DNA from 3 places in the Mesorhizobium sp. WSM4832 genome. Region 1 is predicted to be linked to each of the others. Evidence: riboswitches for the same ligand, from Rfam matches in the RefSeq annotation. Region 1 holds a riboswitch; each other region holds the start of a gene.
The links. A riboswitch is a leader RNA that binds a small molecule or an ion and turns the genes downstream of it on or off. The one in region 1 is predicted to bind thiamine pyrophosphate.
Positions count from the first base shown of each region.

Region 1 (5,015 bases):
GTGGCGATTTCCAGATTGGTGCCGAGCCGGATCGAGCCGGCATCGGGCTTCATCTCGCCGGTCAGCATCTTCAACAGCGTTGTCTTGCCGGCGCCGTTCGGTCCGACCAGGCCGACGCGATCACCGCGCTGGATGCGGGTCGAGAAGCCCTTGACCACGGTGAGGTCGCCAAAGCTCTTCTCGATGTTTTTCGCCTCGATCACCAGCTTGCCGGATTCGGCGGCGTCGCTCGCCACCATGGTCGCCGTGCCTTCGGCGCCGCGATGGCCGCGGAAGCGCTGGCGCATGGATTGCAATTCGCCGAGGCGACGCATGTTGCGCTTACGCCTTGCGGTCACGCCATAGCGCAGCCAGTGCTCCTCGCGCACGATCTGGCGGCCGAGCTTGTGTTGCTCGCGCTCTTCCTCTTCCAGCACTTGGTCGCGCCATTCCTCGAAATGCGCGAAGCCCTTGTCGAGCCGCCGCGTCTGGCCGCGGTCCAGCCAGACCGTGCCCCGCGTGACGCGTTCGAGAAAGCGGCGGTCGTGCGAGATCAGAATGACCGCCGACGAGGTGCGGGCAAGCTCTTCTTCCAGCCATTCGATCACGGAAAGATCGAGATGATTGGTCGGTTCGTCGAGCAGAAGGATATCGGGCTCCGGCGCCATGACCCTGGCAAGCGCTGCGCGGCGCGCCTCGCCGCCGGAAAGGTCGTTCGGCCGCTCCTCGCCGGTGAGGCCGAGATGCTCCATCAGATAGGTGGCGCGATGCGGATCGTCGGCCGGGCCGAGGCCGGCTTCGACATAGGCGCGGACGGTCGCGAAGCCATCCATGTCCGGCATCTGCGGCAGATAGCGGACCGTGGCTGAAGGCTGGCGGAACACCTCGCCGTCCTGCGGCTCGATCATGCCTGCGGCGATCTTGAGAAGCGTCGACTTGCCCGAGCCATTGCGGCCGACCAGCGCGATCTTCTCGCCGGCGGATGCGCTGAGCGCCGCGCCATCGAGCAGCGGGGTGCCGCCGAAGGTCAGTTTAATGCCGTCGAGATTGAGGAGTGGCGGCGCCATGTCAACTTTCTGGAAGAGGATAGGGGTGGGCCAGAAGCAGCGCCCGGCCGCGCTCCAGCGCGATGCCAAGCTGCCCTTCGACCTCGTTTGATATAGTGAGCGAGGAGCCGAACGCCACCTCGACGCGGTCGAGCGGCCATTTGGCGCCGGTAACGGTCAGGCCGGACAGGTCGGAGAAGCCGAGCACCGAAAACAGCGTACCGTCATCATAGTCGAAGCTGGCCTTGCCAGGCAGGACGGGAACGCCCTCCTGCGCGCCGCTGGTCAGCAGCACCCGCGTGCCGGCCGCAGCCAAGCGCAGGGCTAGCGTCAGATGCAGGAAGGCATGGTCGGCGCGCTTGCCGCCGAAGGCGCCGGCCAGCACCAGGCTGGTGGCGCCGCGCTGAAGCGCTTCCGCGACGGCGAGCTCGCCGTCGGTCATGTCCTTCTCGGCCGGAAAGACTTTTCGCGGCACGGCGGCCAGATTCTTTGGCAGGTTCGCCGGTACCGAGTCGAAATCGCCGACCCAGAGCTCCGGTACCAGGCCAAGCATGCGGGCATGGCCGATGCCGGCATCGGCGGCGATGATGCGCGACGCTTCGATCTGGCGTTCGAGCCGGGGCGTGCGGATGAGGTCGCCGCCAAGCAGGATGGTGAATGTGCCCATGGCCGTCGCCCTTACCAGCCCGCCGGGCGAAACGGAAGCCGCGTAGCGCCGCACGTCGCGTCCAAGGTCCCGCTCGAACATTAGCTGCCGGGCAAACTTCCGCTTGCGCGCCGCTTCGGCGCGGCCTATCTGTCGAAACGCTCTAACGGGGTGCCGGACGTGATCCGGCTGAGAGGCAACCAAGCCAACCCGCTGAACCTGATCCGGTTTGTACCGGCGGAGGGATTAGACGTTTCGGACCATCCGGCGCCTCAATTCCTTGTCACTCGAACGAAGGAGGCGCCGATGCGCGCGATGCTGTCCCATCTCATTCTCGCAACCGGTCTTGTTTCGCTTCTGGCAGGCGTTGCGCCTGCCGCTGCGAAGGACAAGCTCACCGTCTATACCTATGAAAGCTTCACCGCCGACTGGGGTCCCGGACCGGCCATCGAGAAAGAGTTCGAGGCCGAATGCGGCTGCGATCTCGAATTCGTCTCGGTCGCCGACGGCGTCGCCTTGCTCAACCGCGTCAAGCTGGAAGGCGCCGGCACCAAGGCCAATGTCGTGCTCGGCCTCGACACCAATCTGACCGCCGATGCCAAGGCGAGCGGTCTGTTTGCGCCGCATGGCGACGTGTCCGGCATCAATGTGCCCGGCGGCTGGAGCGACGACACTTTCGTGCCCTTCGACTACGGCTATTTCGCCGTCGTCTATGACACGCAGAAGCTGAAGACGCCGCCGAAGAGCCTGAAGGACCTGGTGGAAGGCAGCGGCACGGACAAGATCGTCATCCAGGATCCGCGCACCTCGACGCCCGGCCTCGGCCTGCTCCTGTGGGTGAAGTCGGTCTATGGCGACAAGGCGCCGGAAGCCTGGGCCAAGCTCAAGCCGAAGGTGCTGACGGTGACGCCGGGCTGGAGCGAGGCCTACGGCCTGTTCACCAAGGGAGAGGCGCCGATGGTGCTGTCCTACACCACTTCGCCGGCCTACCACATGGTGGCCGAGAACACCGTGCGCTATCAGGCTGCATCCTTCGAGGAAGGCGAATACCTGCAGATCGAGGTCGCAGGCATCACCACGACCGGCGCGAAGAACCCGCTGGCGCAAAAGTTCATCGCATTCATGACCGGGCCGAAATTCCAGGACGTCATTCCGGAAACCAACTGGATGTTCCCGGCCGGCAAGACCGACAAGCCGCTCAACCCGGCCTTCGACAAGCTGGTGAAGCCGACCAAGACCTTGCTGTTCAGCCCGCAAGAAGTCGCGGCCAACCGCAAGGCCTGGGTGGATGAGTGGCTGGCGGTGATGGGCAAGTAGGTTCGCTATTCCTTTGAAGTTCGCGCCAAGCCACCCCCCTCTGTCCTGCCGGACATCTCCCCCTCAAGGGGGGAGATTGGCAGCTTTGGCGCCCTGCTCAATCCTGCAGCTTTGGAGATTGGCGAAGGCCGGCGTGACGTCTGATCTCCCCCTTAGAGGGGGAGATGTCCGGCAGGACAGAGGGGGGCGCGAAGGAACGCGGCGTCCGCTGAATTCCACCAAGGTGCAACGTGCTACCCGCCGTGCACCCTGACTCCCGCGTCACCGCCGGCATCATCGCCCTTGCGGCCGTAGCCGTGCTGATCGGTGGCGCCTTCATCGGCCTCGCCGTCGAAGGCGCGCATGATCTCTCCGGCGCTGCCGCCGCCTTCGACGGCTACCTCTTGCGCGTCGCCCGCTTCACGCTGTGGCAGGCGCTGCTGTCGACACTGCTGTCGGTCGCGCCGGCGCTGCTGGTGGCACGGGCTTTGTCGAGACATCCGGCTTTTGCCGGCCGTCGCCTTATCCTGCAGCTTTTCACCGTGCCGCTGGCGCTGCCGGCCATCGTCGCCGCGCTCGGTATCCTGGCGCTCTATGGACGGGCCGGGTACTTTGCCAGCATCTTCGCCGAGCTTGGCGGCGCAGAGTGGCCGGGGATCTACGGCCTCTCCGGCATCCTCGTCGCGCATGTCTTCTTCAACCTGCCCTTGGCCACGCGCCTGTTCCTCGAGGCGCTGGGCACCATTCCTGCCGACCAGTGGCGGCTGGCGAGCCAGCTTGGCATGGGTGCCCGGCCAGCGTTCCGGCTGATCGAATGGCCGGTGCTGCGCGCGGCCATGCCGGGGGTTGCCGGGCTGGTCTTCATGCTCTGCATCACGTCCTTCACCATCGTGCTGACGCTGGGCGGCGGTCCGGCCGCGACGACGCTGGAGGTCGCCATCTACCAGGCGCTGCGCTTCGATTTCGATCCCGCGCGCGCCGTGGTGCTGACGCTGCTGCAGATCGCCCTGACCTTCGTCGTGGTCATCGTGCTCACGCGGCTTGGCGCCAACACGGTCGGGGACGCCAATCTGCCGGTGGCGCCGCGCCGCTATCTTTCGGCGGGCCGGATGGAGGGCGTGCTGAACGCCGGCCTCATCGCGCTTGCCCTGCTGTTCGTCGCCGGACCGATGGCGGCGACCGTGTTTTCAGGCCTGGAGGCCGATCTCGGCCGGTTGGCGGGTGAAGAGGCGGTGCGCCGGGCCGCCACCACCAGCGCGGGCCTCGCGTTCCTCGCGGCGCTGCTCGGCGTGGCGCTGTCGCTGGCGCTGATTGCGGCGCGGCGCGCGCTGGCCCTGCGGCGCCGGACAGGTGGCGCCATGAGCCTGCTCGAACACGCCACCGACACCGGCGCCGGTTTCGTGCTCGTCGTGCCGCCGATCGTGCTTGGGGCGGGCTGGTTCCTGGCCTTGCGCAACGTCACCGATGTCTTTGCCATCGCGCCGATCATGGTCGTCGCCGTCAACGCGGTAATGGCGATGCCCTTTGCCATCCGCGCCATTCGCCCTGCCTATGACGCGGCCAGCGAACGCCATGAGCGGCTTTGCCTGGCGCTCGGCATATCCGGCTGGACCCGGCTCAGCCTGATCGACTGGCCGTCGCTCAGGCGGCCTTTAGCCACCGGCTTCGCCTTCGCCATGGCGCTGTCGCTCGGCGATCTCGGCGTGATCGCGCTGTTCGGCAGCGATTCCGTGCAGACCTTGCCCTACCTGCTGCTCGCGCGCATGGGCAGCTACCGGACAGCCGACGCGGCGGGGCTTGCCTTGCTGCTCGGCCTCGTCTGCCTGATGCTGGTGGTCGCCGCCGACTGGCTTGGGCGCGAAGGAAGATCATGACGACCATCAATGGCACTGCCGAGGAAAAGGGCCTCACTGTTGCGCTGGACGGCGTCTCGTTCAGCTATGGCGAGGCCTCCTTCCGCTTCGACGCCGAATTCGCGGCCGGCAGGATCACCGCCATCATGGGGCCGAGCGGCTCCGGCAAGTCGACGCTGCTCAATCTGATAGCCG
Region 1 is NZ_JBVVQH010000032.1:28,475-33,489, reverse strand. It holds gene AC0L2L_RS31520 (ABC-F family ATP-binding cassette domain-containing protein) at 1-1,046, opposite strand, end outside; gene AC0L2L_RS31515 (thiamine diphosphokinase) at 1,048-1,692, opposite strand; TPP riboswitch at 1,829-1,934, shown strand; gene thiB (thiamine ABC transporter substrate binding subunit) at 1,987-2,988, shown strand; gene thiP (thiamine/thiamine pyrophosphate ABC transporter permease) at 3,231-4,841, shown strand; gene thiQ (thiamine ABC transporter ATP-binding protein) at 4,838-5,015, shown strand, end outside.

Region 2 (5,015 bases), on a different contig from region 1:
CTTCCGCCCCGGGCGTTTCGACCGGCATATAGAGATCGCCACCCGCGCGATATTTCTCCGCCATGGCCGCCATGCCTTCCTTCTGCGCCTCGGCGCGGATGTCATGGGAGATGCGCATGGAGCAAAATTTCGGCCCGCACATCGAGCAGAAATGCGCCACCTTGTGCGCTTCCTTGGGCAAGGTCTGGTCGTGGAACGAGCGCGCCGTTTCGGGATCGAGCGAAAGGTTGAACTGGTCCTCCCAGCGGAACTCGAAGCGCGCGCGGGAAAGGGCGTCATCCCTGACTTTCGCCGCCGGATGCCCCTTCGCCAGGTCGGCGGCATGCGCCGCGATCTTATAGGTGATCACGCCGGTCTTGACGTCGTTGCGATCGGGAAGGCCGAGATGTTCCTTGGGCGTGACGTAGCAAAGCATGGCGGTGCCGAACCAGCCGATCATGGCGGCGCCAATGCCAGAGGTGATGTGATCATAACCCGGCGCAATGTCGGTCGTCAGTGGTCCAAGCGTATAGAACGGCGCCTCGCCGCAGACGGCGAGTTGTTTGTCCATGTTCTGCTTGATCTTGTGCATCGGCACGTGGCCGGGGCCCTCGATCATCACCTGGCAATCCTTGGCCCAGGCGATCCGCGTCAGCTCGCCGAGCGTCTCCAGCTCTGCGAATTGCGCCGCGTCATTAGCGTCGGCAATCGAGCCGGGACGAAGACCGTCACCAAGCGAGAAGGACACGTCATAGGCTCTGGCGATGTCGCAGATTTCCGCGAAATGCTCGTAGAGGAAGCTCTCGCGGTGATGGTGCAGGCACCATTTGGCCATGATCGATCCACCGCGCGAGACGATGCCCGTGACCCTGTCGACGGTCAGCGGGATGTAATGCAGCCGCACGCCGGCGTGGATGGTGAAATAGTCGACACCCTGTTCGGCCTGTTCGATCAGTGTGTCGCGGTAGACCTCCCAGGTCAGGTCCTCCGCGATGCCGCCGACCTTTTCGAGCGCCTGGTAGAGCGGCACCGTGCCGATCGGCATCGGCGCATTGCGGACGATCCAATCGCGGATGTTGTGGATGTTGCGGCCGGTCGACAGGTCCATCACAGTATCGGCACCCCAGCGGATCGCCCAGACCATCTTTTCGACCTCTTCGGCCATCGACGATGTGACCGCCGAATTGCCGATATTGGCGTTGATCTTGACCAGGAAATTGCGGCCGATGATCATCGGCTCGCTCTCGGGATGATTGATGTTGGCGGGAATGATTGCGCGCCCTCGAGCCACCTCATCGCGCACGAATTCGGGCGTGACGAAGTCGGGGATCGCCGCGCCAAAGGCCTCGCCGTCGCGCTCAAGCTTGCTGCGCAGGACCTCGCGGCCGAGGTTCTCGCGGATGGCGACGAACTCCATTTCGGGCGTGATGATGCCCGCGCGCGCATAGGCAAGCTGGGTGACCGCCTTGCCCTGCTTGGCCCTGAGCGGCCGGTTGCGAATGGGAAATTCCGGCGTCAGGCGCTCACCCGTCGCGAACCCATTGTCCTCCGGCCGCACGTGGCGGCCGTCATAGGCCTCGACATCGCCGCGCGCCATGATCCATTCGTGGCGAAGCCGGGCAAGACCGTTTTCGATGCTGGTTTCGACTGTCGGGTCGGTATAGGGGCCGGACGGATCGTAGACGATGACGGGCGGCTCGCCGGCCGTTGGATGGACGGAGATTTCGCGCATCGGCACCCTGATCTGCGGGTGGATTGCACCGGGCTTGTGGATTTTCCGCGAGGCGGGCAGTGGTCCCGTCGAAACGGCGGGGGTGAGGGCATTCATCTTGAGGCTCCTTTGCTCATTGCATTGGAGACCCAGTTCTGTGCCGGAAGGATGAAAAGACGCTTCTGTTGACCTGCCGAAACAGGACCTCGGGCGTGAACTCCCGCAAAGCGCTTGCACCGTCCCTACGCCAGTATGAACTGGATCAGGTTCAACGGGTCACTGCGCCGCGATAGCCAGCAGTATCTCAGCCCCTTGCCGGGACTCCCCTGGTGAATGCCTTAGGTTGGACAGGTGGGCCCTATCTTGTCAAGCGAAGTGAAGGAATCGCAGGGCTCGAACTCGGGTTAACGCTCTTCGCTGTTTTGGCTTGGTTGATTCATATCCTTGGCTGGCGAAGAGATGACCTTAGCGAAAATGGGGGCGAGGATATGCCGGCTCGCCCGCGAAAGGTGGATCGCGTCAAGGTAGAAGACGTCTTCACCTGATTTCAGCGGGCACTTATCCTGCCCACACAAAGCTGGGACTATGGGGACGAATTGTACGGTTCGTGGCAGCAGATCCGTGACGATTTGATTGTTCTGCCAAGATCTCTCGGCCGGCATGGTGGAGCACGGCGCATCGCCATTCATGAAGTCCGCACGGATAAGGCAAGTCAGCACATCGGTGGGCGGTTCTGGGGCTGGCCCAACCACAGCGGTCTTGATGCCACGGGTCGCCAGTGCGGCCGCGGTCTCTTTAATGGCGGACGTGAAGTTCGCTTTGGAAGCCTCCTGCGAAGGCCAGCTTCCATCCTTCGAAAGGAAGCTGCCTCCACGCCCCGAGTAGGTGTTCCAGCGGCCTGCCAGGATCACGAGTGTGACGTTGCGATCGGCAAGCACCGATTGGAGCGCGGACGAATTGAAGGCCGGGCAATCCGCTGTCAATGGACTGGCGGGAAGCATCGTCATGTTGGGGAAAGGAGCGCACCCCGCTTTTGTAATCTGTCTGACGCGCACGCCTGTGGTCCGGGCGGCCTCGCTTAAAGAAGGGGCAAGATGGGCAGCCTGAGAATCGCCCCACAAAACGATCGTCGGAGCGATATTGCCGGAGCCGAGGAGGCATTCGCCCGTTTTGGGGATGAGCCGGCCACGCTCGAGGCAGGAAGATACTTCGAACTTGGCCCTTTCCGCTCTCAGTGCTTGAACAGACGGGCCGCCGTCAGGGCCCCGACTGGGGAAGCCGGAGCTGTTGATGATGGCCAGAGACAGACAGCACACCGCAGCCGTTGCGCCGGCGGTCGGTACCAGCCACGTCCAACCTGTAGCTCTCCGGCGGAACGGGCGCTCGACAAAGCGCCATGAGAGCGCTGAGACGAGCAGCGCGGCCATTACGATAGCGACACGTTCGGAGACGAGCAATTCGCGATTTTGATAGATGCCAGCAAAGACCAGCAACGGCCAGTGCCAGAGGTAGAGCGAATAGGAAGTCAGGCCGATGAAGCCGGCAGGGCCGATCGACAGCGCTTTTGAGACGATTGTTTCGCGGTGAAAGCCGGCGGCGATGATGAGCGCCGCTCCAATGCAGGGAGCAAGCGCGTGGAGGCCAGCAAATGGCGTATCCTGATCGATCAGCAAAAGTGAAGCCGTGATGAGCGCCAGACCCGAGGCAGCGAGGAGTTCCGCAATCGTTTGGTTTGGCTTCATTGCCTTAGCCACAGGCAGCGCGATCAGCCCGCCCGCAAGCAGTTCCCAAGCGCGCGTCGGAAGCATGTAGAATACAAAGGGCGGGTCGCTCTGGAGCCAGTGCTGAGCGGCGTAGATGGACATGACGAATAGCGTTGCGACAATGATTGACGCCCAAGGTCTCAGCCATCGCATCATGAGTATGACTGCCAAAGGCCACAGCAAGTAAAACTGCTCCTCGACGGCCAGCGACCATGTGTGCAGCAGCGGGAGCGAGTTCGCGGCTTCAGTAAAATAGTTGGTGCTGCGGTAAAAAAAGAAGTTGCTGGACGAAATCGCGGCGGCGATGGCGCTGTTGCCGAACCCAATGAACTCTCCCGGCGGCAACACAAACCACGCCATCGCAAAACAGGCGGCGAGCATCGCGAAGAGGGCCGGGAAAATCCGTCGAGCGCGGCGGTGATAGAAGTCCAGCAGCGAGAATTCGCCTCTCTCGGTCCGCTCGATGATGTCGGACGTTATCAGGAAGCCGGAGATCACAAAGAAGATGTCGACCCCGACGAACCCGCCGCTGACCGCTGAAAAGCCAGCATGATACAGGACAACAGTAACAACGGCGACGGCCCGTAGACCGGTGATGTCCGCTCTGTACTTCATGTCGCTGATGTCGTCCTCAAAACGTCCCGAGAAACGCTTTTTTCATGTTCGTTATTCTCCGTAAAATCGATTGTTTCGATGAGCGCATCTACGATATGAATGCGGACCATCAAATGCGGTTAAGAACCGGGCCCATGCAAATCGCGCAACGCGGAATCACGCTCGATCAAACTGACAGGCAGTGGTTTCGCTGGAGGGCAAACGCATCTTGTCACCGACCACCGCTGTGTGGCTGGTGGCCACACTAAACCCATTGATGATCAACACTGCCAATCGTCATCAAGCCGACTTACGCGAAATGCATCGCGACATTCCGGATCGCCTGGCTCAAAAGCTCGCCACTGTGACAGCGCCGGGCTCCTGGCAGAGCTGTGCTGCGCTCCCGGCCGCGGCCGCCAAGGGCCCCTGCAGCTTGTCGTCTGTGAAGTGGGTTGGAATCGCTCATGATTACGTTCCTATTGATGGGAACGATCAGCTTTCCGACTAGTTGTGCCGCCCGGCGGCACTGAAGCGCTCAATTGTATAGGGTTCGAGTCGGATTGGCGGGTCACGCCCGGACAGCAGATCGCCAACCAGTTTGCCGGTGGTTGGACCTTGTGTGAGGCCGAGGTGACCGTACCCGAACGCATACGGAATGTGAGCGTAGGTCGCGGAGCGGCTGATGACCGGCAAGGGTATCCGGGGTCGCGGGCCGCTGACCGCTCCACACCATGCCGCCATGGCCATCCAGGACCGGGAGATAAGCCTTTGCAAGCTCAACCAAGCCTTTCGAGCGAGCAAAATTCGGGCTGGCTTGCAATCCGCCGAACTCGGCCGCATCGCCGATACGTAAACCGATAGAAGGAGGCGCTGCCACGAAGTTGTGCACTGCAAAGATCAGCGTCCGGTTGAGCGCGATCTGGGGTGCAGCCATTGTTGTGTTGTAACCGCGCTCGCTTTCGAGCAGG
Region 2 is NZ_JBVVQH010000020.1:131,131-136,145, reverse strand. It holds gene thiC (phosphomethylpyrimidine synthase ThiC) at 1-1,807, opposite strand, end outside; TPP riboswitch at 1,912-2,028, opposite strand; gene AC0L2L_RS25425 (acyltransferase family protein) at 2,095-4,068, opposite strand; gene AC0L2L_RS25420 (NAD(P)/FAD-dependent oxidoreductase) at 4,616-5,015, opposite strand, start outside.
Region 2: it holds a riboswitch for thiamine pyrophosphate, as region 1 does, so the genes downstream of both, thiC (phosphomethylpyrimidine synthase ThiC) here and thiB (thiamine ABC transporter substrate binding subunit) in region 1, are expected to answer to the same signal.

Region 3 (5,015 bases), on a different contig from region 1:
AGGAATAGCGCCTGGCGGCGGGTCAGGTCAGTCATTTCAATTCTCCATCGGATGATCGGGAACTCGGATCGGCGGCTGCCCAAGCAGCGTGTCGAGGATGCCGGCCTCGATCGCGGCCGCCTCGCGGGCGAGCGCCGCGCTTTCGGTGCGCGGGCGCGGCAGCGGCACCGCCACTTCGCGGACCACGCGCGCGGGGCGCGCCGAAAGCACATAGATGCGGTCGGACAGAAGCACCGCCTCGCGCACGTCATGGGTGATCAGCAGCGCCGTCCAGCGATGGCTCTGCCACATGCCTTCGAGCCAGCGCTGCATGGCCGCGCGGGTGAGCGCATCGAGCGCGCCGAACGGCTCGTCGAGCAGCAGCATCTCGCGCTGCTGCACCACGGTGCGCAGAAGTGCGGCGCGCTGGCGCATGCCGCCGGAAAGCTCGGCCGGCCAGGCGCGCTCGAAGCCGGCGAGGCCGAACTCGGCGAACAACGGCGCCACGCGCTCACGCGCCGCCCGGCGCTTCATGCCCTGCACTTCCAGGGCCAGCGTCGCGTTGTCGATGACGCGCCGCCACGGCATCAGCGCGTCGCGCTGCGGCATGAAGGCGAAGCGGGCGCCATCGAGCGGCGCGCCGTCGAAGCGCATCGAGCCCTCGCCCTTGAGCGCGCCGGTGAGCAGTTGGAACAGCGTCGATTTGCCGGCGCCGGAAGGCCCGAGGATCGAGACGAACTCGCCCGCGCCGACATCGAGCGAAACGCCTGCCAGAACCTCGAGCGCGCCGAAGCTTTTGCGGACATCGCGGAGCTCGAGCCGGGTCATGGCCGGCCCCCTGCGTCAGGATCGGACTTGCCTTCGCTCCCTGCCGTCTCGCTCCCTGCATTTTCCCAGGGCATGGCGAGCCGCTGGACGAGCACCGCCAGGCCGAACAGCGCCAGCGTCAGAACCGAGCTGACGGCGACCGCGGCAAGCACCAGGTCGGGCCGAAAATTGTTCTTGGCGCTGAGCATGTAGATGCCCAGCCCCTTCGCGGCACCGGCATATTCGGCGAAGATCGCGCCGACCACCGCATAGGTGATGGAGATGCGCAGACCGGCGAAGAAATAGGGCAGCGCCGAAGGCAGCCGCGCGGCCCAGAAAATGCGCCAGCGCCCCGCTCCCATGGCGGCGAGCATCTGGGCAATCTCTTTTTCGGTCGACGCATAGCCCTCGACCAGCGCCACCATCATCGGGAAGAAAGTGACCAAGGCGACAAGCAGGATTTTTGGCAAGAGCCCGAAGCCGAACCACAGCACCACCAGCGGCGCGATCGCCACCAGCGGCAAGGTCTGGCTGGCAATCAGCAGCGGGAACAGCGCGCGGCGCAAGCGCGGCAGGAAGTCGACCAGCGCGGAGAGGATGAAGGCGGCAAGCAACGAACAGGCGAAGCCGGCCAGCGTGGCTCGGATGGTGGGGAGCGTGTTTTCGGCCAGTGCCGCGCGGTTCTCCCATGCCTGCGCCAGCACGCGGGACGGCGCCGGCAGCACGGAGGGAGCGACGCCGCCGAGGCGGGCGTAGAGCTCCCAGGCGAGGAGCAGCAAGATGAAAGCCAGGGCGGCGGGCGCGGCTTTGGCGAAGGCCGACGCGACGGCTGATCTCCCCCCTTGTGGGGGAGATTGGCTGTCGCGCCCGCTTTCGCCAATGGCCGACGATTCCCATCCCTCTTCCGGGATGTGATCAGATGTAGGATTCTCTCCCCCACGCAATGGGTCGAACCAAACAGCCACGACACTCTCCTCGACAGCTTGAACTTGCGCTCAAACCGCGGTCGGGCTGTTCGCCGAGATGGTGATGTCGAGCGTCACGTGCCCCGCGCCGGGGCCGAAGCGGCAGAAGGCTTCGTTGAGCGTGGCGAACACCGCGCCGGCATCGCCGCGCAGCTTGGTGCAGAAATTCTTCGAGCGCTCGAAGACGCCGGACTGTTTCAGGAAATCGATGCAGCCGTAGATCTCGTCCATGTGGTCGCCGGTGCCCATCACGTAGAGCGAGAATTGCGCCACCACCGGCTGGTTGGTCGAAGGCGTCGCGTTCACTGCGCTGAGCGCGGCGAGCTTGCGTTCGTCAAGTGGGATCGCCGGGCCGCCGATCTCGTCGGAGCGGCAGATCGGATCGTCCGGCTCGCCGGGACAGCCGCGCGAGACCGCGGCCGACAGCACGCAGTGCTTGCCGCTTCCCGCCGCCGCCACGAACAGGTCGCGCATGGCCGCAAACAGGACTTCGGGCCGCCCGACCAGCAGCGTCGAGATGTCGTCGGTCTCGATCCTGAGCCTGTCACGGTAAGGATCGAGCGCGCCGAGCGCGCCGAGGATGACGCCGACGAAATCGTCGGTCATGGGATAAAGGGAAATCTGTGCGCCGGAAAACATAGCCCGCCTCGCTCCGCTGGTATTATCCAGATCAGCTTTAGGGTCCGGAGGCTTGCCGCCCCCATCTCAGCCCCGACCGTACGGAGCACCCCTGTGGATGGTCGGGTTAAAGCACTGTTTGTAGCGGCGGGAAAGAGGTTTTTTTGCCGCGCAATCAGGCCAGGAAGTGTCATCTCCCCCTAGGGGGAGATGGCTGCGTTACAAGATTTTCGCAGACTTCTTATAACTGCTTTCAACTCCTATCGTTCAAATTGTACGAATCTCGCTTGATTGTGTTTCGTACATAAAGTACGATACTTCCCTTCCTTTGAGGGGATTTGCTTGGACACCGCGAACCACGCCGCTTTTGCCGACCTCTCCCGCCCTTTGCTGTCGCCACTGCCGCTTGCCGAGCGCGAGCGCCTTGCCGGCGCCTGGCGCATGGCCAGCCAGGATATCGCCGACGACATCCGCTTCATCCGGCAATATCTGAAGGTAGTCGCCGAGAAGGAGGACAGGCTTTCGACCGGCACGCTGGTGCATGGCCGCGCCTATGTCGAAGCCTGCGCCGCCTGGCTGCCGGAGACGGTGGCGCGGTATTTGCGCAATCTCCGGCTGATCAGCGAATGCGAAAGCGCGATGCTCGCTGCCGGCGTGCGGTTTGCCAGGTCGAGCGATGCGTGGGAGTGAGGCGCCTGTCCCCGCTCTTCGCCGGAAGCCCGCTCTTCGCCGCAAAGAAAGACAGGACCGAACGCGGCAGGACAGCACCTCTCCGGTGCGGCCGTCATCCCGGGACGGCCGCCGCCGACAGGTCTCTGCAACCCTTGGGCCACCCCTCGAAAAATGCATCGTTTCACACAATCGCCAATTGGTGGACGCAGGCGAGCGGCCGGTGGTTAATTCCTCTCAGGCGAAGGAGGGTAAAGCCGTATACCAGGGAGGAACTCGTTTTGATGGACCAGCAAATCGACATCGGCATTAAGCTCGACGATCAGCCCTACGAAGTCACCTCATTCGCCAGGAGGCATGGCCTGACGATCCCAATCGCCGATGCGGTCCTTTTCGCCAAGGGTCCGTCGCCGTCGCGGGCTGCCTGCGATACAGCCGCGCTGGCCTTCCTTTGCGCGGTCGCGCGATACGCCGGAAAACAAGGGCGGCGGTAGCGGTCCGGGCCTCGCCTACCAGCTGAACTGCAGCCCTGCATTGCCGCCGACCTGGCTGCCGGCGAAGGCGATGCCGAGCGTGCCGGTCAGCCGGCCGCCATGGTTGAAGCCCTCGCTCAGCACCGCCGCACCTGTGATGCCGAAAGCGTTGGCGTCGCCGGCGTTGCCCCAGTTGATACGAAGGCCGAAATGCTCGCCCTGGACAAGATCGGGCGCGGCGAGCGCGGCCGAGATCGAGGCGTTTTCGAAAGCCCGGGTGATGCGGTTATCGATGTCGTCGACGTGGGCAGCCAAAGCCGTTTTGCCGACCTCGGTCATCTCGCCGCCATTGCCGTCATCGACCTGCCGCCTGGTCATGCCCGTGTCGGCGTTGATGCAGGTGTTGGTGCCCGGGCTGTAGTAGTAGTTGGTGCCGTACATGTCGCATGCCCGGACATATTCGACCGGCTGCGCAGCTGCCGCAGGCAAGGACAGGCCACACAAGGCTACCGCGACGGCCGCAAAAAGATATTTGAACATGATTGGCCCCCGGCCACGCTACCAGGTGAGCTGCAGGCCGGCATTGCCGCCGACCGTCTTACCGGAGAACGCTACGCCCGCGGCGCCGGTCAGCCGTCCGCTGCCGCCGGGAAGGAAGCTCTCGCCCAGCACCGCCGCGCCGGTGACGCCCATGGCGTTGGCTTGGCCGGCATTGCCCCAGTTGACGCGCACGCCGAAATGCTCGCCCTGCACTAGGTCCGGGCTGGTGAGCGACGAGGCCACAGAGGCACCTTCGAAGGCGCGCTGGACCCGACCATCGATGTCGTCGACCTTGCTCGCCAGCGCGGTCTTGCCTGCAACCACCTTGTCATCATCCGTCACAAGCCGGGTCTCGCCGGTGTTGGCGTTGATGCAGGTATTGGTGCCTGGGCTGTAATAGTATTGCGTGCCGAAGGCGTCACAAGCGCGCACATAGTCGACCGCCGCTGAAGCCTGTGTCGCAAAGCCGCCTGCCGCAGCCAGAAACGCAAATAAAATGAAACGGTCGATGCCCCGCATAACCCAATCCCCAAGCTTGACGTTAAGAAAGCCTTAACACGAAAGGCACATTGGACGAGTGCCGATGTCAACGGGGCAGTCAGACCGAAGACCGACTTTTACTGGGGCTATTTGACTAAAAGAGCGCGTGTTGCCGAGATGCCACAGTGGATGGCTCCATCTGTTCAACAACTTGCGATCGCGCGAAGCTTATCTATTAAAGCACAGCTAATTTTAGAGGAAGGTAATATTAACCCGCCCGACCTTCAACGGCGGAAGTTCCAGCGTCTTCACGCGCCCAAACTCCGGGCGCGGGCTCTCCACGTCCTCTTCGACCGTTGTCGGAATGAGCTAGCGGCGGCATGGCCGCCGGAAATCAGGCCTTGGCTTTCGGCTTGGCGGGAGCCTTGGCCTTTGCCGCTTTCGGCTTTTCGACCTTGGCGGCGACCGCCTTCTTCGGACTCTT
Region 3 is NZ_JBVVQH010000009.1:67,271-72,285, reverse strand. It holds gene AC0L2L_RS14660 (ABC transporter substrate-binding protein) at 1-35, opposite strand, end outside; gene AC0L2L_RS14655 (ABC transporter ATP-binding protein) at 37-807, opposite strand; gene AC0L2L_RS14650 (ABC transporter permease) at 804-1,667, opposite strand; gene AC0L2L_RS14645 (YkoF family thiamine/hydroxymethylpyrimidine-binding protein) at 1,782-2,390, opposite strand; TPP riboswitch at 2,381-2,493, opposite strand; gene AC0L2L_RS14640 (hypothetical protein) at 2,712-3,059, shown strand; gene AC0L2L_RS14635 (hypothetical protein) at 3,323-3,532, shown strand; gene AC0L2L_RS14630 (porin) at 3,548-4,051, opposite strand; gene AC0L2L_RS14625 (porin) at 4,070-4,570, opposite strand; gene AC0L2L_RS14620 (DUF2934 domain-containing protein) at 4,926-5,015, opposite strand, start outside.
Region 3: it holds a riboswitch for thiamine pyrophosphate, as region 1 does, so the genes downstream of both, AC0L2L_RS14645 (YkoF family thiamine/hydroxymethylpyrimidine-binding protein) here and thiB (thiamine ABC transporter substrate binding subunit) in region 1, are expected to answer to the same signal.